4 regions of the Hydrogenophaga aquatica genome follow, and region 1 is predicted to be linked to each of the others. Evidence: predicted binding sites of a transcription regulator. Region 1 holds the regulator's gene; each other region holds the start of a gene.
What was found. The regulator sigma-54, encoded in region 1, starts transcription at its own class of promoters, with help from an activator protein. The targets are predictions, from matches to a motif close to TGGCANGNAANCTGCTTT.
Positions count from the first base shown of each region.

Region 1 (7,205 bases):
ACCTAGCGCGCCGCCTTGGCCGCCCCGAACTGGTAGAGGTACTGCCCGGCGCCACCGTGGACGTGGCGCTGTACTGGCAGCACTGGGCGCGCGAACCCGTGTCGGCCCAGCGGCTCACGGCTGCGGTGAAGCAGGCAGCGGGTGTTTTGCGGCAATCAGCAGCTGGCGACCCGCCCGCCTAAAATCTCCCCCATGCTGCAAATCAAACAAGACCTGTTGGCCGGGCTGGGCGACGCCTTGCGCGCGCTCGCCGGCGACACCGCGCCCGCCCCCGTTTTCGAAAGCCCAAAGGTGGCTGCCCATGGCGACTACGCCTGCACCGCTGCCATGCAACTGGCCAAGCCGCTCAAGCAGAACCCGCGCCAGGTGGCGCAGGCCCTGGTGGACGCACTGAACGCGCAACCCGCCTACCAGCGCTGGGTGGATGCCATCGAAATCGCTGGCCCCGGCTTCATCAACATCAAGCTCAAGCCTGCCGCCAAGCAGGAAGTGGTGCGTGAGGTGCTGGCCGCAGGCACCGCTTTTGGTCAACAGAAGGACAACGGTCAGCGCGTGCTGGTGGAGTTCGTCTCCGCCAACCCCACCGGCCCGCTGCACGTGGGCCACGGCCGTCAGGCCGCGCTGGGCGACGCCATCTGCAACCTGTTCGAGACCCAGGGCTGGAACGTGCACCGCGAGTTCTATTACAACGACGCGGGCGTGCAGATCGAAACACTGGCCAATTCCACCCAGCTGCGCGCCAAGGGCATTAAGCCCGGCGACGGCGAGTGGCCTGAGGCCGCCTACAACGGCGACTACATCCAGGACATTGCCAACGACTTCCTGGCCAGGAAGACCGTCAAGGCCGACGACCGCGAGTTCACCGCCAGCGGCGACGCGAGCGACCTGGACGGCATCCGCCAGTTCGCCGTGGCCTACCTGCGCCACGAGCAGGATCTGGACCTGCAAGCCTTCCAGGTCAAGTTCGACCAGTACTACCTGGAGTCCAGCCTGTACACCAGCGGCCGCGTGGAGCAGACCGTGAAGAAGCTGGTGGACGCGGGCAAGACCTACGAGCAGGACGGCGCGCTGTGGCTCAAGTCCACCGACTACGGTGACGACAAAGACCGCGTCATGCGCAAGAGCGACGGCGGCTACACCTACTTCGTGCCCGACGTGGCCTACCACATCACCAAGTGGGAGCGCGGCTTCACCAAGGTCATCAACATCCAGGGCACCGACCACCACGGCACCATCGCGCGGGTGCGCGCGGGCCTGCAGGCAGCAGGCGTGGGCATTCCCCAGGGCTACCCCGACTACGTGCTGCACACCATGGTGCGCGTGATGCGTGGCGGCGAGGAGGTGAAGATCAGCAAGCGCGCGGGTAGCTACGTGACGCTGCGCGACCTGATCGAGTGGACCAGCAAGGACGCCGTCCGCTTCTTCCTGCTCAGCCGCAAGCCCGACACCGAATACACCTTCGATGTGGACCTGGCCATCCAGCAGAACAACGACAACCCGGTGTTCTACGTGCAGTACGCCCACGCGCGCATCTGCTCGGTGCTGGCGTCCTGGGGTGGCGACGTCGCCAGCCTGAAAGACGCCGATCTGGGCGCGCTGGAGGGCCCGCAGGCCCAGGCGCTGATGTTGCAACTGGCCAAGTACCCCGAGATGCTGACCGCCGCCGCGCAGGACTTCGCCCCGCACGACGTGACCTTCTACCTGCGCGAACTGGCTGCCGCGTACCACAGCTACTACGACGCCGAACGCATTCTGGTCGACGACGAGGCCGTCAAGCGTGCCCGCCTGGCCTTGGTGGCAGCCACCGCGCAGGTGTTGCACAATGGCTTGGCGGTGCTCGGGGTAAGCGCGCCGCGGAAGATGTAAATGCACATGAAGAAACAAGCAGGTGGAACGCTCGTCGGGTTCATCGTCGGGCTGATCGTCGGACTGGGCGTGGCCCTGGCCGTGGCCGTGTACATCACCAAGGTTCCGGCGCCTTTTGTCGACCGCGGCGTGCAGCGCAAACCCGACCAGGAAGCCATCGAGAAGGAACGCAACCGCGACTGGAATCCCAACGCCACGCTCGGGGGCAAACCTGTGGCGGCCCCGTCACCCGACGCCACCGCGCCAGCGCCCGACGCCACGGCCGTTGCACCGGCCCCCGCGCCTGCGCCCGCTCAAGCCCCTGCTACCGGCAAGGGCGACCCGCTGGGTGAACTGATCCAGTCACGCACCGCCACCAGCCCCGGCCAGGTGCCGACCGTCGAAGCGGCGCCCCAGCCTGACCCCTTCGTCTATTACGTGCAGGCCGGCGCGTTCCGCGGGCCGGACGAGGCCGAAGCCCAGCGCGCCCGCCTGGCCATGCTGGGCTTCGACGCCAGGATCACCGAGCGCGAACAGGCCGGCAAGCCGGTGTTCCGCGTGCGGATCGGACCTTTCGAGAAAAAAGTGGAAGCCGACGTGATGCAGGAGCGGCTCAATGGCCAGAACGTCGAGAACACGCTGGTCCGGGTGCAGCGCTGACCATGCCGGCCCGCTGGAACTTTCCCGGCAGGTGGTGAACCCAACAGCCCAAAGCCTGGCCGCGCATGCGGCCTTTTTCTTACCGATGGAGCGTAACAAGATGCAACGACGTGAATTCTCCCGTGCCCTGGCAGGCGCTGGCGCATTGGCTACTGCAGGCTGGAGCGGGATGGCCTGGGCCCAGATTGGCGGTTTCAAGGACGGCAGCGACTACCGCCGCCTGGCCCGCCCGGTGCCGGTGGACGCCCCGTCAGGCCAGATCGAGGTGCTCGAATTCTTCTCCTACTCGTGTGTGCACTGCTACCGGTTTGAACCGGTGATGAAGGAGTGGATGAAGACCCTGCCCGCCAACGTCGTCGTCAAGCGCACGCCGGTGGGCTTCAACGCTGCCTTCGAACCCCTGCAGCGCTTCTACTACGCGCTGGAGGCCATGGGCAAGCTCGACGCCCTGCACGACAAGGTGTTCAAGGCCATCCACGAAGGGAACGAGCGGCTCAGCAAGCTCGACAACATCGCCGACTGGGTGGCCAAGCAGGGCGTGGACAAGACCCAGTTCACCCAGACCTTCAACTCCTTCGGCGTCACGGGCAAGGTCAAGCGCGCCACCCAGCTGCAGGAAGCCTACGAGGTGGAGGGCACCCCCGCCCTGGGCATTGCCGGGCGCTTCTACGTGCCGGGCCAGGCCGCGCGCACGGTTCAGATCGCCAATGCACTGATCGCCGAAACCCGCAAGGGCTGACGACTCCACCAGCGTTTGCACGGGGCATGCCGGCACGCCCCGCCACAAACCCCGCAGGGGGTGGCTACAATCGTTGCATTCTCTAAATGCAAGTTTCGTGCCTCTAGCCACCATGTCCTCAAACCGCCCCCTGCCAACCCGTCCGCTGCTCGGTGGCGTGCTGCTGGCCGTGGCGGCCATTGCCTGGCTGCCCGCCCACGCCGAACGCGCAGACCGCCTCCAGCCCATGAACGTCGAGGCAGATGCCCTGCGCTACGACGACGCGCGGCAGACCAGTGTGTTCACCGGCAACGTCGTCATCACCAAGGGCACTATCGTCATCCGCGGCCACCAGGTCGACGTCAGACAGGACCCCCAGGGCAACCAGTTCGGCACGGTGACCGGCGGCAAGGACAAGCTGGCCTTTTTCCGCCAGAAGCGCGAAGGCCTGCAGGAATTCATCGAGGGCGAGGCCCAGCGCATCGACTACGACAGCCAGGCAGACACGGTGAAGTTCACCGGCCAGGCGGTCTTGCGCCGCTTCAAGGGCGCTACGCTCAACGACCAGACCAGTGGCGGCGTCATCATCTACGACAACAAGTCCGAAACGTTCTCGGTCGACGGTGGCAGCCCCAACCGCACCCCCGAAAACCCCTCGGGCCGCGTGCGCGCCGTGCTCACCCCCAATTCCGCCACGGCTGCGCCTCCCGCGGCCCCGGCCCCCAACACCCGCCCCCTGCAACCCAGCCCCCGGATGGAGACCCGCCCGTGACGGCGGCCAGCGCATCCGACAGCCGGCTGCAAGCGCGCGGGCTGCGCAAGAGCTATGGCAAGCGCCTGGTGGTGAAGGACGTTTCACTGGAAGTGCGCAGCGGCGAAGTGGTGGGCCTGCTCGGCCCCAACGGCGCAGGCAAGACCACGTCGTTCTACATGATCGTGGGCCTGGTGCGGGCCGACGACGGCCACATCACCCTCGACGGACAATCCATCGAAGACCTGCCCATACACCGCCGTGCCCGCCTGGGCCTGGGCTACCTGCCGCAGGAGGCCTCGATCTTCCGCAAGCTCACGGTGGAACAGAACGTGCGTGCGGTGCTCGAGCTGCAAACCGACGCCCAGGGCCGTGCCCTGAGCGAACCCGAGATTGCCACGCGGCTCGACCAGCTGCTGGAAGACCTGCACGTGGAACACCTGCGCCACTCACCGGCCCCCGCGCTGTCGGGCGGTGAGCGCCGTCGTGTGGAAATCGCCCGCGCGCTGGCCACCAACCCCCGCTTCATCCTGCTGGACGAACCCTTTGCCGGCATCGACCCCATCGCCGTGATCGAGATCCAGCGCATCATCGGTTTCCTCAAGGCGCGTGGCATCGGGGTGCTTATCACCGACCACAACGTGCGCGAGACGCTGGGCATCTGCGACCGCGCCTTCATCATCAGCGACGGCCACGTGCTGGCCCAGGGCACCCCGGCCGAGATCGTGGACAACGCCGACGTGCGCCGCGTCTACCTCGGCGAACACTTCCGCATGTAAGGCCGGCATGAAGCAGGGCCTGTCTTTACGCGTCTCGCAGCATCTGGCGCTCACGCCGCAGCTGCAGCAATCCATCCGCCTGCTGCAGCTGAGCACGCTGGAGATGGCCCAGGAAGTCGAGCAGATGCTCGACGAAAACCCCTTCCTGGAACGGGACACGGAAACGGCCGAGCGCGAGGACTTCGGCGTGGCCCAGGTGGATGCCACGCCCAGCCTGGGCGACCAGGTAAGCGAGTGGGCAAGCGGTGAGGCCCCCGCCGCAGGCAGCCCGGACACGGCCGCCGACGTGTCCAGCGAACCCCTGGAAGACGCGACACCGCTGGAGCAAAGCTGGGAAGGCGACGGTAGCGTGGAATTCACGCCCGACGACAGCGAATGGGGTGGCGACGCCCCGCCGCGCAACGGCGCGCGCGACGACGACGAAGACGTCAGCGCCGCCGATCTGGCCAGCGAGCACATCACCCTGCCCGCGCACCTGCACGAACAAGCCCTGGCCCTGCGCCTGAACGACGACGAGCGCGCCGCACTGTATTTCGTCATCGAGTCGCTCGACGAGGACGGCTACCTGATCGAACCCCTGGCCGAACTGGCCGACGCCGTGCTCGCCCAGGAGGAACAGGCGCGCGGGCGCACGCTGCAGGGCGACGAGCGTCTGGCCCGGCAGGAGGAACTGCACCAGTTGCTGCAGACCGCGCTGCACTGGCTGCACAACATGGAGCCCGCAGGCGTGGGCGCGCGCGACCTGGCCGAATGCCTGAAGCTGCAGATCCTGGAACTTCGCAACACCCCAGAGGCCCGCGCCGCGCTGAGCATCTGCGAACAGCCGCTGGAGCTGATGGCCAAGCGCGACGTCAAGCGCCTGAGCAGCCTGTGCGGCTGCGGCGACGAACTCGTGCGCGCGGCACTGGCGCTGATCGCCCGGCTCGAACCCAAGCCCGGGCGCCGCTTTGCCGACGTGCAGCGCAACGTGGTCGTGCCCGACGTGATCGTGACCGCCGCTGGCCGGGGCTTCAAGGTGCAGCTCAACCCCGACGTGATGCCGCGCCTGCGCGTGCAGGACATCTACGCCAACGCCATGCGCGGCCAGCGCGGCGAAAACGCCCAAGGCATGCAGCAGCGGCTGCAGGAGGCGCGCTGGTTCATCAAGAACATCCAGCAGCGCTTCGACACCATCCTGCGCGTGGCCAGCGCCATTGTCGAGCGCCAGCGCAACTTCTTCATGCACGGTGAACTGGCCATGCGCCCGCTGGTGCTGCGCGAGATTGCCGACGAGCTGGGCTTGCACGAGTCCACCATCAGCCGCGTGACCACCGCCAAGTACATGGCCACGCCCTTCGGCACCTACGAACTGAAGTACTTCTTCGGCTCGGCGCTGGGCACCGAAACGGGAGGCAATGCCTCCAGCACCGCCGTGCGCGCCCTCATTAAGCAGTTCGTCGCCAGCGAGAACCCCAAGAAACCGTTGAGCGACAACCAGATTTCCGACATGCTCAAGGAACAAGGCATCGAGTGCGCGCGGCGCACCGTGGCCAAGTACCGCGAATCGCTGCGCATTGCGCCAGCCAACCTGCGCAAAGCCATCTGACCGATATTTGACCAATGAATGCACTGACCCTTTTCCTGCCCTGCGCCGCTGGCGTGGAAGACTTTCTGGCCGCCGAGGTGCAGCGCGTCACCGGCCTGCCAGACACCGCCATGCAGCGCTCGCGCGGCGGCGTGGAGGTGAACGCCAGCTGGCGTGACGCCCTCAAGCTCAACCTGCACAGCCGCCTGGCCCAGCGCGTGCTGGTGCGCCTGGCACGCCAGCCCTACCGCAGCGAGCAGGACATCTACGCCGCCGCCCACGGCGTGGCCTGGGAGATCTGGTTCACACCGAAAGAGACCATCAAGGTTGAGATCACCGCGCAGCACAGCCCACTGAAGAGCCTGAACTTTGCCGCGCTGCGCGTGAAGGACGCCATCTGCGACCGCCTGCGCGACAAGCGCGGCGCACGCCCCAGCGTGGACACCGCCCGCCCCGACGTGCGCGTGTTTGCCCACCTGACCAAGGACGACGTGACGGTGTACGTGGACACCTCGGGCGAACCCCTGTTCAAGCGCGGCTGGCGTGAAGACAAGGGTGACGCCCCACTGAAGGAAACGCTGGCCGCCGCCATGATTGCCGCCACCGGCTGGACCGGCTGGAATGAAAACGGCCAGCCCGTGCCGCTGTACGACCCCTGCTGCGGCAGCGGCACCGTTCCCATCGAAGCGGCTCAGATCGCCTTGAACATTGCGCCCGGACGACAGCGCCGCTTTGCCTTTGAAAAGCTCATGCCCTACCAGGCACATGTGTGGCAGGTACTCAAGCAGGAGGCACAGGCCGCCGAGAAGAAACTGCCCGCTGGCAGCGCGCCCTTCATCTTCGGCAGCGACGTGGCTTTCCGCATGGTGGACTTTGCCCGCCGCAACG
Region 1 is NZ_BAAGVK010000024.1:71,219-78,423, reverse strand. Features, by position in the region: gene ACYVHH_RS16600 (HTH-type transcriptional regulator ArgP) at 1-182, shown strand, start outside; gene argS (arginine--tRNA ligase) at 193-1,866, shown strand; gene ACYVHH_RS16590 (SPOR domain-containing protein) at 1,873-2,505, shown strand; gene ACYVHH_RS16585 (thiol:disulfide interchange protein DsbA/DsbL) at 2,606-3,244, shown strand; gene lptA (lipopolysaccharide transport periplasmic protein LptA) at 3,357-3,995, shown strand; gene lptB (LPS export ABC transporter ATP-binding protein) at 3,992-4,753, shown strand; gene rpoN (RNA polymerase factor sigma-54) at 4,761-6,338, shown strand; gene ACYVHH_RS16565 (THUMP domain-containing class I SAM-dependent RNA methyltransferase) at 6,353-7,205, shown strand, end outside.

Region 2 (7,205 bases), on a different contig from region 1:
GCGGTCTGGGTGCTCAACGGTGCCATGGCACCTTTCATCAGCGAAGCCTTCGATCTCACCGCTGCGCAGAAGGGTTTCATGATCTCCGTGCCCATCCTGGCCGGGGCGCTCATGCGTTTTCCGCTGGGGATACTGGCGCAGTACATCGGCCGCAAGAACGCGGCCATGGTGGAGATGGGCCTGATCATCGTCGCCCTGGCTTACGGCTACTTCTTCATCAGCGAGTACGACCACGTGCTGGCCATGGGTGTGCTGCTGGGCATCGCGGGTGCCAGCTTCGGCGTGGCGCTGTCGCTCGGCTCGGGCTGGTTCCCGCCCCAGCACAAAGGGCTGGCCATGGGCATTGCGGGCGCGGGCAACTCGGGCACGGTGCTGGCCGTGCTGTTCGCCCCGCCGCTGGCCATGAAGTTCGGCTGGCAGACCGTGTACGGCCTGGCCGCCTTCTTCATGCTGATTCCGATGGTGGTGATGCTGGTGTTTGCCAAGGAGCCGCCGGACGTGGAACACCAGACCTTCAGGCAGCACATTGCCTGCCTGTTCGAGAAGGACGGCTGGGCCTTCAGCCTGATCTACGTGGTGACCTTTGGCGGCTTCATCGGCCTATCGAGCTTTTTGCCCACCTACTTCCACGACCAGTTCGGCGTGACGAAGGTGGAGGCCGGTCAGCTGACCATGCTGGCGGCGCTGATGGGCTCGGCCGTGCGCGTGGTGGGCGGCTACATTTCTGACCGCATTGGCGGCATAAACACCCTGTCGGGCGTGCTGGGTGTGGTGGCCGTGTCGCTGGTGCTGTGCGGTCTGTCCGGCGGCTCGCTGGTGATCACCACCCTGCTCTTCATGTTCTGTTTTGCTGCGCTTGGCGCAGGCAACGGCGCGCTGTTCCAGCTGGTGCCCCTGCGCTGGCCCATGACCACGGCCGTGGCCGGATCGATGATTGGCGAGGTGGGCGCGCTGGGCGGCGGCTTCATTCCCAATGCCATGGGTTTGAGCAAGCAGTACACCGACACCTACCTGTGGGGTTTTGTGGCGTTCGCCTTGCTGGCCCTGGGCATGTTGCTGATGCTGCGCGTGATGCAGATCCGCTGGACGCGCACCTGGGCCGAGAAAGGCGGGCGGGCACGCCCCGCAGCGCCGGACTTCACTTCGGCAGGAAGAGCAGCCAGTAAATCAGCAGCAGGTTGAAGAGCACGCTAACCGCGAAAAGCATCTTCCAGATGACGAGCGGGTCGCGCTCCACCAGGGTGGCCGGGTGGGGCGCGGTCAACGGGCGGGAAGCCCCTCGCTCCAGCGCCAGCGCGAATTCCTCCGCTGTCTCGAAACGCTGCGCCTTGTCCCGCGCCACGGCCTTCAGGACCACGTGGTCCAGCCAGATCGGCACTTCGGGGTTGTGGCGGCTGGGCGGCGTGGGATCACGGTAGTAGCGCCCCACCTGGTAGGGCAGCACCTCGCCGTAGGGCAGCTTGCCGGTCAGCAGCTTGTACAGAGTCACGCCCAGGGCAAACAGGTCACTCTGGGCGTTGGGCAGTTCATGCTCGCCTTCCGGCGCCGCTGCCAGAGCACGTAGCTGGAAACCCCATTGCTCCGGGTTCACGTAACTGGGCGTGCCCGCGTGCAGGCGCCGCATGCTTTCGGGTTCGCGCCCCGTCAGGGCCACGCCCATGTCCAGCAGGCGCAGCACGCCGTCTTCACCCAGGTGCAGGTTTTCGGGCTTCACGTCGCGGTGCACCACGCCCTGCCGGTGCAAGCGGCCCAGCACGCGCAGGGCCTGCACCGCCAGGCCCACCGCCTGTGTGGGTGTGAACCGCTTCTGGCGTTCCAGCATCTGGTGCAGGGTCTCGCCGCTGTGCCAGTCGTACAGCAGGTAGAAGGCCGAGCGCGCCCGGCCATGGGGCAACGTGTCGTGGATGTGCACGAGGTGATTGGCCACGCTCGATGTGCGCATGCGTGACGCCAGCCAGGCCTCGTGAGCCAGCATGGCACGCTCGTCGGGATCGTGCGCCCGCGAGGGGTGCAGCGCCTTGAGCGCGTAGAGCGTCTGGCTGGCGGGTTCGCGCACCTGGTACAGGACATTGACCCCGTTGTCGGCCACGCGCGCCGTCACGGTCAGCCCGTCCAGCACGTCACCCACCTTGAGATGGCTGGGCAGGGGCAGCGCCTCGGCCACGCGCGCCACATCGTGCAGCGACGCGTCGAGCAGCCCCAGCACGCGCACCACCATGGCGGTGACGTTGTCGTCGCTGCCCGCAGCCAGCGCGGCATCCACCAGCGCCTGGCTGGCCTGTTGTGAAGTTGATGCGTTCAGCAGTTCGCGCATGCGGCGTTCGGTCAGCTTGCCGTGCACACCGTCTGACACCAGCACGAACAGGTCACCCACGTGGAGGTCGCCCTGGAGGTAGTCCACCACGAGGTGATCCTCTGCCCCCACGGCGCGCAGCAGTTGGTGGCGCAGGTCTGGGTGGTTGACCGCGTGGTCGTGTGTAAGGCGCTGGAGCTGCCCCTCGCGCAGCAGGTAGCAGCGCGTGTCGCCCACGTGCGCCAGGGTGTAGGACTGACCGCGCAGCACCAGCGCGGTAAGCGTCGTCAACCCCATGGCCGGTTGGCGGCGACGGTTGACGCCCGCCAGCCAGGCGTTCTGCGCGGCAATCACGCGGTCCAGCGCCACGGTGGTGTCCCAGGTTTCGGGCGTGCCGAAGTAGTCGCGCACCAGGCTGGTGACACTGGTCTGCGCCGCTTCCTTGCCCATGCCGCCAGTGCTCACGCCATCCGCGATGGCAACGATGGAACCCCAGCCCTCCTGCCCGGGTGCAGGCAGCATGGCAGCGCAGAAGTCTTCGTTGATGTCCTTGCGGCCCGCCTGCGAGACAAAGCCAATGTCGATGTCGAATGCCATGCACCAACTCAAGCAAGAAGCACGCCCAAGGATGGTGCGATGGCAGCCATCACCCCATCAGCATCTGCATGCTGCTCTCGTACTGGGCGGACAGTTGCTCGAACACCTCCAGCAGGTTTTCGCTGGCGTTGGCCAGCAGTTCCAGCCGCGCGGCCCGGTCGCGGCCCGCCACCCGTGCCGCGCCACTGGCGCAGGCCAACATCTGCTCCCAGCCCTGGGCGGCCGCAGCCAGCCCGTCGCGGATGGCCGCGCTCGACAGGGGAATGCCATTCAGATAGCGCAGCCCATCTTCGAACGCGACCCGGGCGTCAAACATCGCCTGCTCGCGCTCCGGGGTGGAACGCCCAACCCCCAGCAGCTCGAACAGCACGTGCTTGGCGTAGCGCTGCGACAGCATGCGCTGGCGTCCCGCCATGTTGAGCACGTGCAGGGTGGCCACGGAGCCCGTCTGCTCCAGGCTGCCCACCAGCCGCTCCGCATCCTGCAGCAGCCGTTCGGCCAGGGCATCGAGTTCGGCCACGCGCTCGCCCTGCGGATCACCGCGCAACAAGGGCATCAACGCCGCCCAGGTCTTGCGCACCTGGGCCAGCAGGTCGCCGAAGGTGGGTTGCGACAGGTTCTTGTCCAGAAACTCCAGGTTGCCTGCCACGCGCTGCACCGACTCCTCCATCCCCTGGCGGTGGCGTTCCGGCTGCGCCGCCGCGAACTGCAGCAGACGGTATTTGACCAGCCGCTGCGAGAGCATGCGCAGCTGCCCCGCACGGTTTAGGCATTCCGCATCACGTGCAGACTGGATGACCTGTTGCGACACCTGCCCCAGCCGCCGGTTGGTGTGCATCGACGCTGTACGCAGCAACTGGAAAGCTTCATCGTCAGACATCTGACGCGCGCGCATGAGGATGCCCTTGGCCCGGTCCACCACCTTGCGCTCCTCGAAGCGCGTGGAAACATCGTTCAACTGCTTGAGCAAGGCCTGCTCCCGCTTGAAGCGGGCCTGGGCCAGCAGCGCCAGAGGCCGCAGCCGGGGTGCACCGTATCCCAAGACCGCGTATGCATGCACGCCTGCCTCCACCGCGTTCGCCATGCGTTGCGCGTCGGCGTCTGCCGTGAACAGCAGCACGGGCAGCGGTGCCACCTCACCCAGCGCGCGCAAGGTCTTGAGAAAGGCGTCGTCCAGCTGGGGCACGTCGGCCACCACCAGGTCTGGTGCATGCCGCACCACCGCCTGCACCAGTTTGCTGCATTCGCCTGCCGTGGCAAGGACCGTAAAACCAGCGCTCTGAAGATCCGGCAAGAGGGAGTCCGCGGCCCGTGCACCGCTGGAATAGACCAAAACCGACGTCATACCCGTTGAATACCTGAATGAAATGGGCTGACAGCCCGAAGGATGACACGCGCCACGCCAGCGGACACGCGCACGGCTCCGAGTATCTCGCAAGCGCGAACACATGCAAGCAGCAGATGGCACAAGTCTTGCGTAGTTCATGGCGGGCGTGACGAAGCGTCCAGTCTTGACCCCCTCGCGTCAAGGGTTGCGCGCACAACGACGTGCGTTGCCAAACAAAGGCAAGCCACCGGCCTGCCAGCACCCGTCCGTCCCCGGCCGGGGAAACACCCTCGTTCCCATCCAGCTCCTGCCCAGCTCGGCGCCTGTACACGCCTGGCCAGGGACCGGAGCACCCCAATCCTCAGACTGGAGTAGCCGCAATGAAGAAAGCAAAACTGGTGATGATCGGCAACGGCATGGCCGGCGTCCGCTCCCTGGAAGAGCTGCTCAAGCTCGCCCCGGACCTCTACGACATCACCGTCTTCGGTGCCGAGCCGCACCCCAACTACAACCGCATCCTGCTGTCGCCCGTGCTGGCGGGCGAGCAGACGCTGGAAGAGATCGTCCTCAACGACTGGGCCTGGTACCAGGACAACGGCATCACCCTGCACGCTGGCTGGACCGTGACCGAGGTGGACCGCACCCGCCGCATGGTCCACGCTCGTAACGCCCTGGGCGACACCATGAGCGAGCCCTACGACCGGCTCATCCTGGCCACCGGCTCCAACCCCTTCATCCTGCCCATCCCCGGCAAGGACTTGCCTGGCGTGCTGGCCTACCGCGACATTGCCGACACGCAGGCCATGATCGACGCCGCAGCGCAGTACAAGCATGCCGTGGTGATTGGCGGCGGCCTGCTGGGCCTGGAAGCCGCCAACGGCCTGATGAAGCGCGGCATGAGCGTGACGGTAGTGCACGTGGCCCCCTGGCTCATGGAGCGCCAGCTCGACGATGTGGCGGGCAAGCTGCTGCAGCAGTCGCTGCAGGAACGTGGCATGAAGTTCCTGATGGGCGCGCAGACCGCCGCGCTGGTGGCTGGCGAGAACGGTGAAAACGGCGGCCGCGTCAGCAAGGTGCAATTCAAGGACGGCACCGAGGTGCCCGCCGATCTGGTGGTGATGGCCGTGGGCATCCGCCCCAACACCGCGCTGGCCGAGAGCATGCGCCTGCACGTCAACCGCGGCATTGTGGTGAGCGACACCATGCAGACCGTGACCGACCCGCGCATCTACGCGGTGGGCGAATGCGCCAGCCACCGCGGCATTGCCTACGGGCTGGTGGCCCCGCTGTTCGAGCAGGGCAAGGTGCTGGCCAACCACCTGGCCGAATTCGGCATCGGCCGCTACACCGGCTCGCTCACGTCCACCAAACTCAAGGTCACCGGCATCGACCTGTTCAGCGCGGGCGACTTCATGGGTGGCGAAGGCTGCGAGGAAATCCTGCTGAGCGACCCGGTGGGAGGCGTGTACAAGAAGCTCGTCATCAAGGACGACCAGCTTGTTGGTGCCTGCCTGTACGGCGACACCGTGGACGGCTCCTGGTACTTCAAGCTGCTGCGCGAAGGCCGCAAGGTCTCCGACATCCGCGACAAGCTGATGTTCGGTGAATCCAACATTGGCGACACCGGCCACGAAGGCCACAACAAGGCCGCCAGCATGCCCGACGAGGCCGAGGTCTGCGGCTGCAACGGCGTCACCAAAGGCAGCATCTGCAAGGCCATCAAGGACAAAGGCCTGTTCACACTGGACGAGGTGCGCAAGCACACCAAGGCCAGCGCGTCCTGCGGTTCGTGCACCGGCCTGGTCGAGCAGATCCTGATGTTCACCGCCGGTGGCGACTACAGCGCCACACCTAAGAAGAAGGCCATGTGCGGCTGCACCGACCACAGCCACGAGGAAGTGCGCGAAGCCATCCGCACGCCGCTGCCCGATGGCTCCAAGCTGCTGACCACCAGTGCGGTGTTCCAGCACCTGGGTTGGAAGACACCCAACGGCTGCGCCTCGTGCCGCCCCGCCGTCAACTACTACCTCATCAGTACCTGGCCCAAAGAGGCCAAGGACGACCCGCAAAGCCGCTTCATCAACGAACGCAGCCACGCCAACATCCAGAAGGACGGCACCTACAGCGTGATCCCGCGCATGTGGGGTGGCGAAACCACGGCCAGCGAGCTGCGCCGCATTGCCGACGTGGTGGACAAGTACCAGATCCCCACCGTCAAGGTGACCGGGGGCCAGCGCATTGACCTGCTGGGCGTGAAGAAGGAAGACCTGGTGGCCGTGTGGAAAGACCTGGACATGCCCAGCGGCCACGCCTACGCCAAGGCCCTGCGCACCGTGAAGACCTGCGTGGGCAGTGAATGGTGCCGCATGGGCACGCAGGACTCCACCCAGATGGGCAAGGACCTGGAACGCGCCATGTGGCGCATGTACGCCCCGCACAAGGTGAAGTTCGCCGTCAGCGGCTGCCCGCGCAACTGCGCCGAGGCTGGCATCAAGGACGTGGGCATCATCGGTGTGGACAGCGGCTGGGAGATGTACATCGCGGGCAACGGCGGCATCAAGACGGAAGTGGCGCACTTCTTCACCAAGCTCAAAACCGCCGAAGAGGTGCTGGAGTACACCGGCGCCTTCATGCAGCTCTACCGCCTGGAAGGCTGGTACCTGGAGCGCACCGTGCACTACGTCAACCGCGTGGGCCTGGACTACGTGAAAAAGAAGATTCTGGACGACCACGAAGGCCGCAAGGCCCTGTGGGCACAGTTGCAAGCTGCACTGGAAGGCGAACCCGATCCCTGGTTCGAATTCGCCAAAGCCGAAGTGGACGTGCGCCAGTTCGAACCCGTCAAGACCGTTGTTTCCGAAGGAGCCGTGGCATGAGCGCCCCCCAACCCGAATGGACCCTGATCTGCCGCGTGGAAGACATTCCCGTGCTGGGCTCGCGCCGCGTGGCGCGCAAGCAGGGACTGGATGTCGCCATCTTCCGCAACAC
Region 2 is NZ_BAAGVK010000001.1:56,880-64,084, forward strand. Features, by position in the region: gene ACYVHH_RS00275 (nitrate/nitrite transporter) at 1-1,182, shown strand, start outside; gene ACYVHH_RS00280 (protein kinase domain-containing protein) at 1,139-2,890, opposite strand; gene ACYVHH_RS00285 (type IV pili methyl-accepting chemotaxis transducer N-terminal domain-containing protein) at 2,940-4,235, opposite strand; gene nirB (nitrite reductase large subunit NirB) at 4,598-7,093, shown strand; gene nirD (nitrite reductase small subunit NirD) at 7,090-7,205, shown strand, end outside.
Region 2: a site for sigma-54 is predicted at 4,353-4,370, ahead of nirB (nitrite reductase large subunit NirB). Genes of this name have one in related genera too.

Region 3 (7,205 bases), on a different contig from region 1:
CCGGCCTCACCGTCGTCGAGATCATCGACGCCGCCTACGAAGGGCGCATCAAGGCCATGCTCATCCAGGGCGAGAACCCGGCCATGAGCGACCCCGACGCCGAACACGCCCGCGCTGCGCTGGCCGCGCTTGACCATCTTGTGGTGCAGGACATCTTCCTGACCGAAACCGCCGCACTGGCCGACGTGGTGCTGCCCGCCACCGCCTGGCCCGAGAAGACCGGCTCTGTCACCAACACCGACCGCACCGTGCAGCTGGGCCGCAAGGCCGTGGACGCTCCCGGCGAAGCGCGCGCCGACGCCTGGATCACCGAACAGCTGGCGTTGCGTCTGGGGTTCGACTGGGGCTATGGCATTGCGCCCGACGGCAGCGGAGCCGAGCCGGGCAGCGGCATCGGGCAGGTGTATGACGAAATGCGCTCGCTCATGCCTTCCATTGCCGGGCTGTCGTGGGAGCGCCTGCTGCGCCAGGGTGCCGTCACCGCGCCCGTGGCCAGTGCGCAAGACCCGGGCCAGCCCATCGTGTTCACCGACCGCTTTCCCACGCCCACTGGCAAGGCCAGGCTGGTGCCCGCAAGCGTGACACCGCCCGCCGAGCAGCCAGACGCCGAATACCCCATGGTGCTCATCACCGGGCGACAGCTGGAGCACTGGCATACCGGCTCCATGACGCGGCGCAGCGAGGTGCTGGATGCGCTGGAGCCCGCGCCCGGCGTGAGCCTGCACCCGGCCACCGCCGAGCGCCTGGGCCTGCGTGCGGGCGACTGGGCCCGCGTGCGCACGCGCCGGGGCGAAGTGCGGCTGCGCGTTCGCGCCGACGACGGCATGCCCGCCGACGCGGCCTTCATCCCGTTTGCCTACGTAGAGGCTTCGGCCAACCTGCTTACCAACCCGGCGCTGGACCCCTTCGGCAAGATCGCTGAGGTGAAGTACTGCGCCGCGTGTGTGGAGCCCTTGCCGGCCGAGGCTTGATCTGAGACAACCCCGGGCCCCGCGCCCGGGGTTAGACTGCGGTGTCCACAAGACATGTGGCATTCCACACAACCGCTCATACAGGAGGTAAGACCATGTTCAAGAAGATCCTTGTGCCGTCCGACGGCTCTCAGCTGGCCCACGAGGCTGCCGAATTCGCCGCCGACCTCGCCAAGACCCACGGCGCCCAGGTCGTGGGCGTCTACGTGATCGACCCCTTCCCCTACATCGGTATCGGTGATGCATCCGCCGTCGGTCTGCAGGCCTACATGGCCGAAGCCCAGGCGGCAGCGGGCAAGTCGCTGGACGACATCCGCCAGTGCTGCGAAGCCCGTGGCGTGGCCTTCGCGGGCGACACCATCGAGCGCAACGTCACCTACGAAGGCATCCTGGAAACCGCCCAGGCCGAAGGCGTGGACCTGATCGTCATGGGCTCGCACGGGCGCAAGGGCGTGCAGGCACTCATCCTGGGCAGTGTGGCCCAGAAGGTGCTGACGCACGCCAAGGTGCCCGTGCTGATCGTCAAGCCCTGAGCGTCGCCGGTCAGTTCAGCGCCGCCGCCGGGCCGAAGAACTCGTAGCGCGTCTGCGCTTCGGGCACACCCAGTTCGGCCAGGTGGCGCTTCACCAGTGCCATGAACGGCTTGGGCCCCAGGAAGTAGGCGTCCACGTCGCGGCCGGGCAGCCAGTTGGCCAGAAGGTCCTTGTCCAGTAGTCCCACGGCGTCCGCGCCATCTTCAGGGGCGGCCTGGTCGTAGCAGTAGAAACGGCGCAGCTGCGGGTGCAACGCGGCCAGCGCGTCGATCGCCTCGCGGAACGCGTGCACGGTGCGGTTGCGCGCACAGTGAATGAAGTGCACCGTGCGGCCGGTGCCCAGCGCTTCCTTCAACATCGCCAGCGTGGGGGTGATGCCCACGCCACCGCTGATCAGCACCAGCGGCTTGTCGCTTTCCTGCAGCGTGAACGCGCCTGCAGGCGGATACACCTCCAGCGTGTCACCGGCCTGGATCTGGTCGTGCAGGTGGTTGGACACCAGCCCGCCCGCTTCGCGCTTGACGCTGATGCGCAGTTCCCGGCCGTTGGGCGCGTCAGACAGCGAGTAATTGCGGCGCTGCTCCGTGCCGTTGATGTTCATGCGCAGGCCGATGTATTGCCCGGGCTGGTGGGCCACCACGGGCTGGCCGTCCACAGGGCGCAGGTAGAACGATGTGATCTCGCTGCTCTCGGGCACCTTGCGCTCCACGCGGAACACCCGCACGCCGCGCCAGCCACCGGGCGCTGCCGCGTTGGCGGCATACACCTGTTCCTCGGCCCCGATCAGGATGTCGGCCAGCTGCTGGTAGGCGGCGCCCCAGGCGGCCAGCACCTCGTCGGTGGCGATTTCGGCGCCCAGCACTTCGCGGATGGCGCGCAGCAGGCAGGTGCCCACGATGGGGTAGTGCTCGGGCAGCACCTGCAGCGACACGTGCTTGTTGATGATCTGCGCAGGCAGGTTGCCCAGGTTTTCCAGCTTGTCGATGTGGCGCGCGTACATGAGCACGCTGTTGGCCAGGGCACGCGGCTGGTCGCCGCTGGCCTGGTGGGCCTGGTTGAACAGGGGCCGGACCTCGGGGTACTCGCCCAGCATGATGCGGTAGAAGTGGGTGGTCAGGGCTTCACCGCCGGTTTCCAGCAGGGGTACGGTCGCTTTGACTATGGCGCGTTGAGCGTCGTTGAGCACGGGGTCTCCTTCAATATGTTCGACATGGCCACGGCGGGCCGGGGCGTTCTGCATGGCAAGGCCCGTGCCAAAGAACTTTGCCTTACGTGACAAGGACTTGTGTGCTAACGTGTCGCATTGACATGTCTTTGAGTCGTGTCGGTATGACCTGTTTTAAGTCGAAATGACATCTTCCTTGTGGATCAAGGCCCTGGTGCCGCTGGTGGCCGACCTGTCGCGCGCGCTGCCCGAGCCGGAGCGCTACCGCCGCCTGCTCGAAGCGCTGCGCGCGCTTTTCCCATGCGATGCCGCCTGCCTGCTGCGGCTGGAGGGCGACTGGCTGGTGCCTCTGGCCATCGATGGCCTGAGCCGCGACACGCTGGGGCGGCGCTTTCGTGTGGCGGAACACCCGCGTTTCCAGGCGCTGCTGTCGGCCGGCGGCCCCAAGCGCTTCGAGCCCGGCAGCCCCTTGCCAGACCCCTACGACGGCCTGGTGGAGGGCGGCAGCGGCACCCTGGAGGTGCACGACTGCATGGGCTGCGCACTGCAGGTGGAGTCGCAGCCCTGGGGCCTGCTCACGCTGGACGCGCTCACCCCAGGCAGCTTTCAGCCCGAACATCTGGAGGTGCTGAGCGCTTTCGGCAACCTGGCCGCCGCCACGGTGGCTGCGGCCACGCGCATCAACCGCCTGACCCTGGCGGTGGAAGACGAGCACATGCAGGTGGAGCGTTACCAGCGCGCGGCAGGGCAGCCCAACCGTCGCCTGCTGGGGCAAAGCGCGGCCATGCGGCAGATGCTCAAGGAAATCGACCTGGTGGGGGCGAGCGACCTCACAGTGCTGGTCACCGGCGAGACCGGCGTGGGCAAGGAACTGGTGGCGCAGGCGCTGCATGCGCGCTCCAGCCGTGCCAACCGGCCGTTGGTCAGCCTCAACTGCGCGGCCCTGCCCGACACCCTGGTGGAAAGCGAACTGTTCGGTCATGTGCGCGGCGCCTTCACCGGTGCCGTGAGCGAACGCAAGGGCAAGTTCGAACTGGCCGACGGCGGCACCTTGTTCCTGGACGAGGTGGGCGAATTGCCCCTGCCGGTTCAGGCCAAGCTGCTGCGCGTGCTGCAGAGCGGCCAGCTGCAGCGCCTGGGTTCTGACCGTGAACACCATGTGGACGTGCGCCTGATCGTGGCCACCAACCGCGACCTGGCCGCCGAAGTGCGTGCCGGGCGGCTGCGCGCCGACATCTACCACCGCCTCAGCGTCTATCCCTTGCGTGTGCCGCCGCTGCGCGAGCGCGGGCGCGATGTGCTGCTGCTCAGCGGCTTCTTCCTGGAAGAGAACCGTTCCCGCCTGGGTCTGGGCAGCGTGCGGCTGGATGAACTGGCTCAGTCGGCCCTGCTGGCCTACGACTGGCCGGGCAATGTGCGCGAGCTGGAGCACCTCATCGGCCGCAGCGTGCTGCGCGCCGTGGGGCGCCAGCAGCCCCGGCCGCGCATCCTCACCCTCACGGCAGCAGACCTGGGTCTGCCCGCCGCCGCCCCGCCACAGCCCCAAGGGGCGGTGCCCGCTGGGCAAGAAGCGCAAGCCTCGCCTGTACCGGGCGAGGGTGGCACGGTTGGTTTGCGCTCCCGGGTGGACGCCTTTGAACGCCAGCTGGTGGAAGACTGCCTGCGGCGCCATGGCCACAACTGGGCCGCCGCCGCGCGCGAGCTGCAGGTGGACCGCGCCAACCTGGTGCGGCTGGCGCGCCGCCTGGGTGTGGCCGGGCGCACACCGCCGGGCTGACACAGCGCAGGCAAGGGTCATCATTGCCTGCCTAGAATGTTTGCCTTCAAGCCAAGGCAGACCATGTCAGAGCCCAACAACGCCCCCAGCCTTCCCGTTTCTGCTCCTGAGACCCCCGCCCACGACGGCACGGGCCTCATCCGCATCCGTGGCGCGCGCCAGCACAACCTCAAGCACGTCGATCTGGACATCCGCACCGGCGAGCTGACAGTGGTCACCGGCCCCAGCGGCTCGGGCAAGTCCAGCTTGGTGTTCGACACCCTTTTTGCCGAAGGGCAGCGCCGCTACGTCGAGACCTTCAGCGCCTACGCGCGCCAGTTCCTCGACCGCATGGACAAGCCCGCCGTGGACAAGGTGGAAGGCGTGCCCCCGGCCATCGCCATCGACCAGACCAACCCCGTGCGCTCGTCGCGCTCCACCGTGGGCACGATGACCGAACTGAACGACCACCTCAAGCTGCTCTACGCGCGCGCTGCCCAGCTGTTCGACCGGCGCACCGCGCTGCCCGTGCGGCACGACTCGCCCGACACCATCTACGAAGAGCTGCGCCAGCGGGCAGAGGCAGCGGGCGATCCCAGGTTGGTCATCACCTTCCCCGTGGAACTGCCCGCCAGCGCCACGCCCGAAGACATCGAACAATGGCTGGCGGCCAGCGGCTTCACCCGCGTGCAGGCCGAGCGCGTGGTGACCCGCCCGGCGCCGCACGACACCGCCAAGCCAGCCAAAGACACGGGCAAGGCCAAGAAAACCGCTACGCCTGCCGACCTGCAGGTTCGCGTGCTCGACGTGGTGGCCGACCGCTTCCGCTTCAGCGGGGCCGAGCGTGCCCGAGTCGTCGAGGCCATCGAGCTTGGCATCAAGCGTGGCAGCGGGCGGCTCACCGTGTACGCCCTGCGCCCGGCGGGTGATGATGGCAACGAACCCGAGCCGGAACTGTGGAAGTTCTCCACCGGCCTGCACTGCCCCGAAAGCGACCTGCGCTACGCCGAGCCGCTGCCGTCCATGTTCTCGTTCAATTCCGCCGTGGGCGCGTGCGACACCTGCCGGGGCTTCGGGCGCGTCATCGGCGTGGACATGGGCCTCGTCATCCCCAACGACAGGCTCACCCTGCGTGCCGGGGCCATCAAGCCCATGCAGACCCCCGCGTGGAAAGAGTGCCAGGACGACCTGATGCGCCACGCCGAGGCCGCAGGCATTCCGCGCGACACGCCCTGGTACCAGCTGAGCGAGGCGCAGCAGCAGTGGGTCATCGAAGGTTCGCCCAACTGGAACGGCAAGTGGAACCAGCAGTGGTACGGCGTGCGCCGCTTCTTCGACTACCTGGAGAGCAAGGCCTACAAGATGCACATCCGCGTGCTCTTGTCCAAGTACCGCAGCTACACCGAATGCCCCGCGTGCCGGGGCGCGCGGCTCAAGACAGAGAGCCTGCTGTGGCGCCTGGGTTCCAAGGCCGATGCGGACGCCGTTCTGCCGCCTGCACAACGTTTCATGCCCACGGGTGTGGACTGGACGCGCGAGCAGCTCGAAGCGCTGCCCGGCCTGTGCCTGCACGACATGATGCAGCTGCCCATAGAGCGCCTGCGCGAATTCTTCGCCCGGCTGGCCCTGCCCGGTGCCAGCGAAAGCGGCGAACAGCAGGCCCTCAAGCTGCTGTTCGACGAAATCACCACCCGCCTGCGCTACCTGTGCGACGTGGGCATCGGCTACCTGACGCTCGACCGGCAAAGCCGCACGCTCAGCGGCGGCGAGGTGCAGCGCATCAACCTCACCACAGCGTTGGGCACCTCACTGGTCAACACCCTGTTCGTGCTGGACGAGCCCAGCATCGGCCTGCACCCGCGCGACATGAACCGCATCAACCAGGCCATGGCGCGCCTGCGCAACGCGGGCAACACCCTGGTGGTGGTGGAGCACGACCCCGCCGTCATGCTGGCGGCCGACCGCGTCATCGACATGGGCCCGGGCCCCGGCGAGCGTGGCGGCAGCATCGTGTTCGACGGCACCGTGGACCAGTTGCGCGAGGCCGACACGTTGACTGGCGCCTACCTGGGCGGGCGCAAGCAGGTGGGTTTCGGCTTCAAGCGCATGGTCACCGACGCCACGCCCCGCCTGGTGCTGGAGGGCGCGCGCGAACACAACCTGCGCCACCTCAACGTCGAATTCCCGCTGCAGCGTCTGGTCACCGTCACGGGCGTCAGCGGCTCGGGCAAGTCCACCCTCATCCAAGACGTGCTGGCCCCGGCGCTGATGCGCCACTTCGGCCAGGCCACCGAATCGCCCGGCGCGCACGACCGCCTGCTGGGGGCCGATCACCTCAGCGGCGTCGTGTTTGTTGACCAGTCCCCCATCGGCAAGACGGCGCGCTCCAACCCGGTGAGCTACGTCGGCGCATGGGACGCCATCCGCGACCTGTTTGCCACCGCGCCGCAATCGCAGCAGCGCGGCTACACGGCGGCCAAGTTCAGCTTCAACAGCGGTGACGGGCGCTGCCCCACCTGCGGCGGCTCGGGCTTCGAGCACGTGGAGATGCAGTTCCTGAGCGACGTGTACCTGCGCTGCCCCGACTGCAACGGCCAGCGCTACCGCCCAGAGGTGCTGGAGATCACCATCGAGCGCGGCGGCCGGCTGCTCAATGTGTCCGACGTGCTGGACCTGACGGTGAGCGAGGCCGCTCAACTGTTCGCGCATGACCGCGAGGTCATCGTGGCGCTGCAGCCCATCGTGGACGTGGGTCTGGAATACGTGAAGCTGGGCCAGCC
Region 3 is NZ_BAAGVK010000002.1:355,916-363,120, reverse strand. Features, by position in the region: gene ACYVHH_RS02850 (molybdopterin-dependent oxidoreductase) at 1-971, shown strand, start outside; gene ACYVHH_RS02845 (universal stress protein) at 1,067-1,504, shown strand; gene hmpA (NO-inducible flavohemoprotein) at 1,515-2,690, opposite strand; gene norR (nitric oxide reductase transcriptional regulator NorR) at 2,854-4,446, shown strand; gene uvrA (excinuclease ABC subunit UvrA) at 4,510-7,205, shown strand, end outside.
Region 3: a site for sigma-54 is predicted at 2,743-2,760, ahead of hmpA (NO-inducible flavohemoprotein). Genes of this name have one in related genera too.

Region 4 (7,205 bases), on a different contig from region 1:
GCAGAGCCGCTACCTGGCACACCACAACTGGAACGTGCTGGCCATCGACCTGCCCGGCCACGGCAAGAGCGGCGGCGAGCCGCCCTCCACCGTGCAGGAGGCTGCAGCCACCGTGATCGCCCTGCTTGACGCCATGAAGATCGACAAGGCGGTGCTCGCGGGCCACAGTTTCGGTTCTCTCATCGCACTGCAGGCCGCGGCCGACGCCCCCGGACGCGTGAGTCAGCTGGTAATGGTGGGCACGGCCTACCCCATGAAAGTGTCGCCTGCGCTGCTGGACAGCTCGCTCAACCAGCCGCTCAAGGCCATCGACATGGTCAACGTGTTCAGCCATTCCACGCTGGCGCCACCCCCCTCGGCGCTGGGGCCGGGCACCTGGCTGCACGGCGGCTCGCGCGCGCTGATGCGCCGCGTGCTGGCCAGCAACCCCAAGGTGAACGTGTTCCACCGGGGCTTTGTGGCCTGCGACAGCTACGACCAGGGCGAACAGGCCATGGACAAGGTGGAATGCCCCACCCTTTTCATCCTGGGCACGCACGACCAGATGACGCCCCCGAAGGCCGCACAGAGCCTGAGCAAACGCGCCAAACACGGGCAGACCGTGCTGCTGCGCGCCGGGCACTCGCTGATGACGGAGAACCCGGACGGCGTGCTGATGGCGCTGCTGCGTTTCATCAAGAGGTGAACCGATGAGCCAGACCGTGACCGCAGCGGACATCACCCCGCCCATGACGGAAGCCCGCGCGCGCGAAATCGCCGCGGACTTCGACTTGCGGCGGCTGCCTGCCGACTTCCTGGCCAACCCCTTCCCGGTGTACGCGGCGCTGCGTGACCGCGAACCGGTGCGCCGCATGCCAGACGGCTCGTGGTTCCTCACCCGCTACGCTGACCTGGTGGCGGTGTACCGCGACGCCGCCACCTTCAGCTCCGACAAGCAGGTGGAATTCGCCCCCAAGTACGGCAAGGACTCCCCGCTCTTTGAACACCACACGCACAGCCTGGTGTTCAACGATCCGCCGCTGCACACCCGGGTGCGCAAGCTCATCATGGGCGCGCTCACGCGGCGCGCCATTGCCGACATGGAGCCCGGCCTGGTCAAGCTGGTTGACAGCCTGCTCGACCGCATCGAAGCCCGGCAAGGCGGCGACCTGATCGAAGACTTCGCCAGCGCCATTCCCGTGGAGATCATCGGCAACCTGCTGGGCGTGCCGCACGGCGAACGCGAACCGTTGCGCGGCTGGTCGCTTGCCATTCTGGGCGCGCTGGAACCCGTGCTCACCCCCGAACAGGAAGCCCTGGGCAACCGCAGCGTGCAGGAAATGCTGGACTACCTGCGCGTGCTGGTGGCCGAGCGGCGGCGCCACCCGGGCGACCCGGAACACGACGTGCTCACCCGCCTCATCCAGGGTGAAAGCAGCGGCGACCGGCTCAGCGAGGTGGAGCTGCTGCAGAACTGCATCTTCCTGCTCAACGCCGGGCACGAAACCACCACCAACCTCATCGGCAACGCGCTGGTGAGTCTGCACGAATGGCCCGGCCAGAAAGCCTGGCTGCTGCAACGCCTGCACGACCAGCGTGACGACGCCGAGGCCCAGGAAAACACTCTGACGCTGGCCGTGGACGAATTCCTGCGGTTCGAGTCGTCCAACCAGTTGGGCAACCGCCGTGCGCTGCGGTCGTGCGAGGTGGGCGGCGTGGCGTTGCCTGAAGGTGCGCTGGTGACGCTTTGCATAGGTGCCGCCAACCGCGACCCGGCGCAGTTCAGCCAACCCGAGTCGCTGGACCTGGGGCGCCAGAACAACAAGCACCTGGCCTTCGGCTTTGGCGTGCACCAGTGCGCGGGTTTGAGCCTGGCGCGGCTGGAGGGGCGCATTGCCATTGGCCGATTCTTGCAACGCTTCCCCGGTTACGCCTTGAGCGCCCCCCCGAAGCGCGGCGGACGCGCCCGGTTCAGAGGCTTCCTGAACGCGCCGTTCAGCACATGAGGTAAGCAAACTTCACGACCTGTGATGCAGGCGGGAACGCTAATTGCTAGGTGTGCCACAGGCACCCCAAAAGGGTGCATCCACCTCACTGTGACGCACCGCCATGACAAACAGCCAACCGCTAGACATTCTCTGGGTCCTCATCTGCGCTGGTCTGGTGTTCGTGATGCAGGCGGGCTTCCTGTGCCTGGAGTCCGGCCTCACCCGCAACAAGAACTCGATCAACGTTGCCGCGAAAAACGTATCCGACTTTGCGGTGGCTTCGCTCCTGTACTGGCTGCTGGGCTTCGGGCTGATGTTCGGCCCCAGCGCCGGGGGGTGGATAGGCACGCACCTGTTCGGCGGTCTGGACCAGATTGGCCACGAACCCAGACTGCTCAGCTTTGTCCTGTTCCAGGTGATGTTCTGCGCGACCGCCGCGACCATCGTGTCGGGCGCGGTCGCCGAGCGCATGCGCTTCGGGGCCTACCTGGGGCTCTCCGCACTCGTCTCGCTCCTCGTGTACCCCGTGTTCGGCCACTGGGCGTGGGGTGGCGCCTGGGGAGGCTCGGGGACGGGCTGGCTGGCAAACCTGGGCTTCACGGATTTCGCGGGCTCAACGGTGGTGCACAGCGTTGGCGGCTGGGTGTCGCTGGTGGCCGTGTGGGTCATCGGCGCGCGCAGCGGCCGCTTCCCCCTGGACCGCGAACCCACTGTCATCCCCGCAGGCAACCTGCCCATGGCCATGCTGGGCACGCTGCTGCTGTTCTTTGGCTGGATGGGGTTCAACGGCGGCAGCACACTGGCCTTTGATGACCGCGTGCCGGGCATCCTGATCAACACCACACTTGCCGCCGTGGCGGGCTGCGCCACAGGCATGGTGCTGGGCCGCCTGTGGCACGGCTACTACGAAACGCTCTACCTCATCAACGGCCTGCTGGCCGGGCTGGTGGCCATCACTGCGGGGGCGCACGTGGTCACATCCTTCCAGGCCATGCTGATCGGATCGGCCGGCGCCATGCTGATGGCCTGGGCCAACGAAAAGCTGCTGCGCTGGCGCATAGACGATGCCGTCGGTGCCATACCCACCCACCTGGTCGCGGGGATCTGGGGCACGCTGGCGGTTGGCGTGTTCGGCGACCTGGAGCTGCTGGGCACGGGCAACACCCGCTGGGAGCAGATCGGTGTGCAGTTGCTGGGCGTGGCAGTCTGCGGGCTGTGGTGCGTCAGCATGACGTGGGCGTTCCTGCGGATCTTCGTGCCACGGCGCGGGCTGCGCGTGACGCCCGACGAAGAGCGTGCCGGACTGAACGTGGCCGAGCACGGTGCGCGCACCGAACTCATCGAACTGCTTGACGCGATGGAGACGCAACGCCGCTCGGGGGACCTGAGCCAGCGCGTGCCCGAAGAGGATTTCACCGAGGTCGGCCAGGTGGCCAAGGCCTACAACCGGGTCATCGAAGCGCTGGAAGGAGCCACGCAGCGAACCATGGCGATCGTGCGTGACATGCGCGACGGCATCGTCACCTTCACGCGGGATGGCATCCTCACCAGCCTCAACCCCGGCGCGGAAAAGCTGCTGGGCGTGAGTGCCGGCAACAGTGTCGGCGTGCCGTTCACCGACGTCCTGCGCCTGGCAGGCCACGCCCACCCCCTCACGACCGAACAGCTCTGCCGCCCTGGCGCCAAGCTGGAGCTGCGGATGGCCCGGCCCGGGGCGCAGCGCGCCTACTACGAGGTCTCGGTCAGCGAAAACCACCAGGACCAGGAGTTGCGGTTCACCGGAACGGTGCGCGACATCACCGAACGCAAGCTGGTCGAGTCACAACTGCACCAGCAAAGGGATCTGGCTCAGGTGACCCTGGCGTCGATCGGCGACGGCGTGATCACCACGGACGAGACCGGCATCATCCAGTACATCAACCCCGTGGCAGCGCGGCTGACCGGCTGGCCCGCCCACCAGGCCCGGGGGCAGTTCATCACCACCGTCTACAACCTGCAAGACGAAAACACGCTGCAGCCCTTGCCCAATCCGGTGCGCGAAGTGCTCAAGCGCGGCCAGCTGATGCCGCGCCGCGAGCATGCCCTGCTGCAGCGCCGGGACCAGGACAGCGTGCCCGTGCTGGACACCGCGGCGCCCATCCGCTCGCGCGACGGCTTCATCATCGGCGCTGTGCTGGTGTTTCACGACGTGACCGTGACGCTGAACCTGGCCCGGGAGCTGACCCACCAGGCCACCCACGATGCCCTGACCGGCATACCCAACCGGCGGGAGTTCGAGCGGCGCCTGACGGAACTGCTGTCGCGCGCCGAAACACCCGGCCAGAACCACGTGCTGTGCTACCTCGACCTTGACCAGTTCAAGATCGTGAACGACACCTGCGGCCACGTCGCGGGCGACGAATTGCTGCGACAGGTCACGCAGCTCGTGCGGACCCAGCTGCGTGCTGCCGACACGCTGGCGCGCCTGGGCGGCGACGAATTCGGCCTGATATTGCAGGCTTGCCCGATGGAGCGCGCCCTGCAGCTGGCCAATGGCATACGGGAATCGATTGCCGACTTTCGCTTCGGCTGGGAGGGCAAGTCCTTCTCCATCGGCGTCTCCATCGGCCTCGTCTGCATAGACCAGACCCACAAGGACCTGGGGCTGCTGCTGGCCGCCGCCGACGCTGCCTGCTATGCAGCCAAGGAAAACGGCCGCAACCGGGTGCACGTGTACCAGGCCGACGACAGCAAGCTCATGGAGCAGCAAGGCCAGATGCAATGGGTGTCGCGCCTGCAGTCTGCCCTGGACCAGGACCGACTGCGGCTGTACGTGCAGCCTATCGTTCCCCTGCACCGCGGCACTGGCGAGCAGACGCATTTCGAGATACTGGTGCGGCTGGAGGAAGATGACAAGCTCGTTCTGCCTGGCGCCTTTCTGCCTGCTGCCGAACGTTACGGGCTGATGCCCCGCATCGATCAATGGGTGGTCAACAACACCCTGGCGTGGATGGGCGACCAGCTGCGCCAGAAAGGCGAGCTCGACGGCGTCTATTGCATCAACCTTTCAGGGGCGTCCCTGTCGGACGAGCGCTTCCGCCAGAACCTGCACGCCACCCTGGAACAACTCCAGCTGCCAGCGGGCTCGGTCTGCTTCGAGATCACCGAGACCGCCGCCGTGGCCAACCTCTCCAAGGTCGTGCACTTCATCGGCGAGGTCAAGCAGCTGGGCTGCCTGTTCGCGCTCGACGACTTCGGCAGCGGCCTGTCCTCGTTCGCCTACCTGAAGAACCTGCCCGTGGACTTCCTGAAGATCGACGGCAGCTTCGTCAAGGACATCGAGACCGACCCCATCGACCTGGCCATGGTGCAGGCGATCAACGCCATCGGGCATGTCATGGGGCTCAAGACCATCGCCGAGTACGTGTCGAGCCCCGCCATCATGGACCGCATACAGGACATCGGCGTCGACTTCGGGCAGGGCTTTCACCTGGGCGAGCCCAGGCCCCTGGCCAGTCTGGCGCAGGTGCGGATGATGCCCCGCTGACCCCCATTTCCACCACATCACGAATGCACGCCATGAACAACCTAGCACTCGCTCCCTCCCGCGTCCCCGCCGCCGTTCCCGCGCCCAGCATGGCCAGCGTCCAGCCGGTAGCGCTGCGCCAGCCTGCCGCCAACGGGCACAACGGCATGTCTCTGGTGAACCTGTCTGCCAGGCAGCGCATGTTGTCTCAGCGGCTGACGCTGCAGATCGTGCTGGCAGCCCGGGGGGAATCCAGCCAGCTGAGCGCGGCCGAGCAGTCGCTGGCGCTGTTTGTCGACAGCCAGGCGCAGTTGGTGCAGACGGCCCGCCAGCTCACCAACGGCGACGGCGCCTTGCTGCGTGAAACCTATTTCGAACCCGGACACGTCGCGCGCACGGTGGACACCTTCATTCGCCACGCGCAGGAGGCACTGGCCTATGCACGCGCGTCCCATGCCGGTGGCAACGTGGCCCTGGAGCGGCTGGTCAGCAGTGTGGACAGCGTGCTCCAGGCCCTCAACACGGCGACCAGCGCCTTCGACCGGATCAGCGCAGCCAAGGAGGCGGCCATCATGAAGGAACTCAAGGGCATCGTGGGCGACATCCAGTCGGTGGCCCGGGAGGCGAAAGTCGTGTCGTTCAACGCGCAGGTCATTGCCGCCCGCGCCGGAACCGTTGGCAGGGAGTTTGCCGTGGTAGCCAACACGCTGGCCAACATCAGTACCGAAGTGGACACACTGGCCAAGAAGGGGCTGGCCCTGGCGTCACGCTGATGCCTTCGGGTGCCGCGCCTCAACGCGGCGGCAATGCCTCCACCAGCCGCAGCCCGGCCAGCCGGGCGGCCTGCCAGAACGGCAGGGCGCTGTCTGCCCGGGGGAGCAACAGGCGGTGCACCAGGGGCTCCACGTCCACGGCCTCGGGCTGGATCAGCAACACGTAGCGCTCTTCTTCCTCGGCCAGCTTGCCCACCCAGTCAAGTGCCTGCAGGGTTTCCAAAGGGCCCTCCAGCTGCAGCGGGTCCACCCTGAGCCGCTGCGCCAGCACCACCAGGCTCAAGCCCTTGTCCTCGGCGTCGCGGCTGCGCCAGAGCTGGTCCAGCGCCTCCAGGGCCAGTTGAAACGTCCAGCCCGGCGTATCGCCCCGACGCGCGATGCCGCTGAGCAGGCTGGGCAGGTAGGCCGTGACCACCGCCCCCAGCAACAGGGTCACCCAGGCCAGGTAGATCCAGACCAGCAGTATGGGCACGGTAGCAAACGTGCCGTACACCACCGAATAGGTAGGCACCTTCACCAAGTACCAGGCCAGCAGCTTCTTGGCCAGCTCCAGCCCGATCCAGACGAACAGCCCGCCCAGCATGGCATGGGGCCACCGTACCTTGGCGTGCGGCACATAGCGGTACAGCGCCGCGAGGGCACCGATGACGAGCACGAACTCCAGCACGTCCAGCAGGAACAGCAGGCCGCCGTGCAGACCGCCGACCCACCCCCGGGACGTGGACATGGCGTAGGAGCTCAGGCTGAGGCTGAGCCCCAGGACAAACGGCCCGAGCGTGAGCACGGCCCAGTACACCAGCACCCGCTGGGCCAGCGGGCGCAGCTGCCGCACCCGCCAGATATCGTTCAGCTTGCGGTCTATGGTCAGTATCAGGGCCAGTGCCGTGACCAGCAGCAGCAAGGCGCCCAGCCACCCCATCTGCCCGGCCTTGTTGGAAAACTGCACCAGGTAGTTCATCA
Region 4 is NZ_BAAGVK010000011.1:816,034-823,238, forward strand. Features, by position in the region: gene ACYVHH_RS11265 (alpha/beta fold hydrolase) at 1-685, shown strand, start outside; gene ACYVHH_RS11270 (cytochrome P450) at 690-1,985, shown strand; gene amt (ammonium transporter) at 2,089-5,493, shown strand; gene ACYVHH_RS11280 (methyl-accepting chemotaxis protein) at 5,526-6,245, shown strand; gene ACYVHH_RS11285 (YihY family inner membrane protein) at 6,265-7,205, opposite strand, start outside.
Region 4: a site for sigma-54 is predicted at 2,018-2,035, ahead of amt (ammonium transporter). Genes of this name have one in related genera too.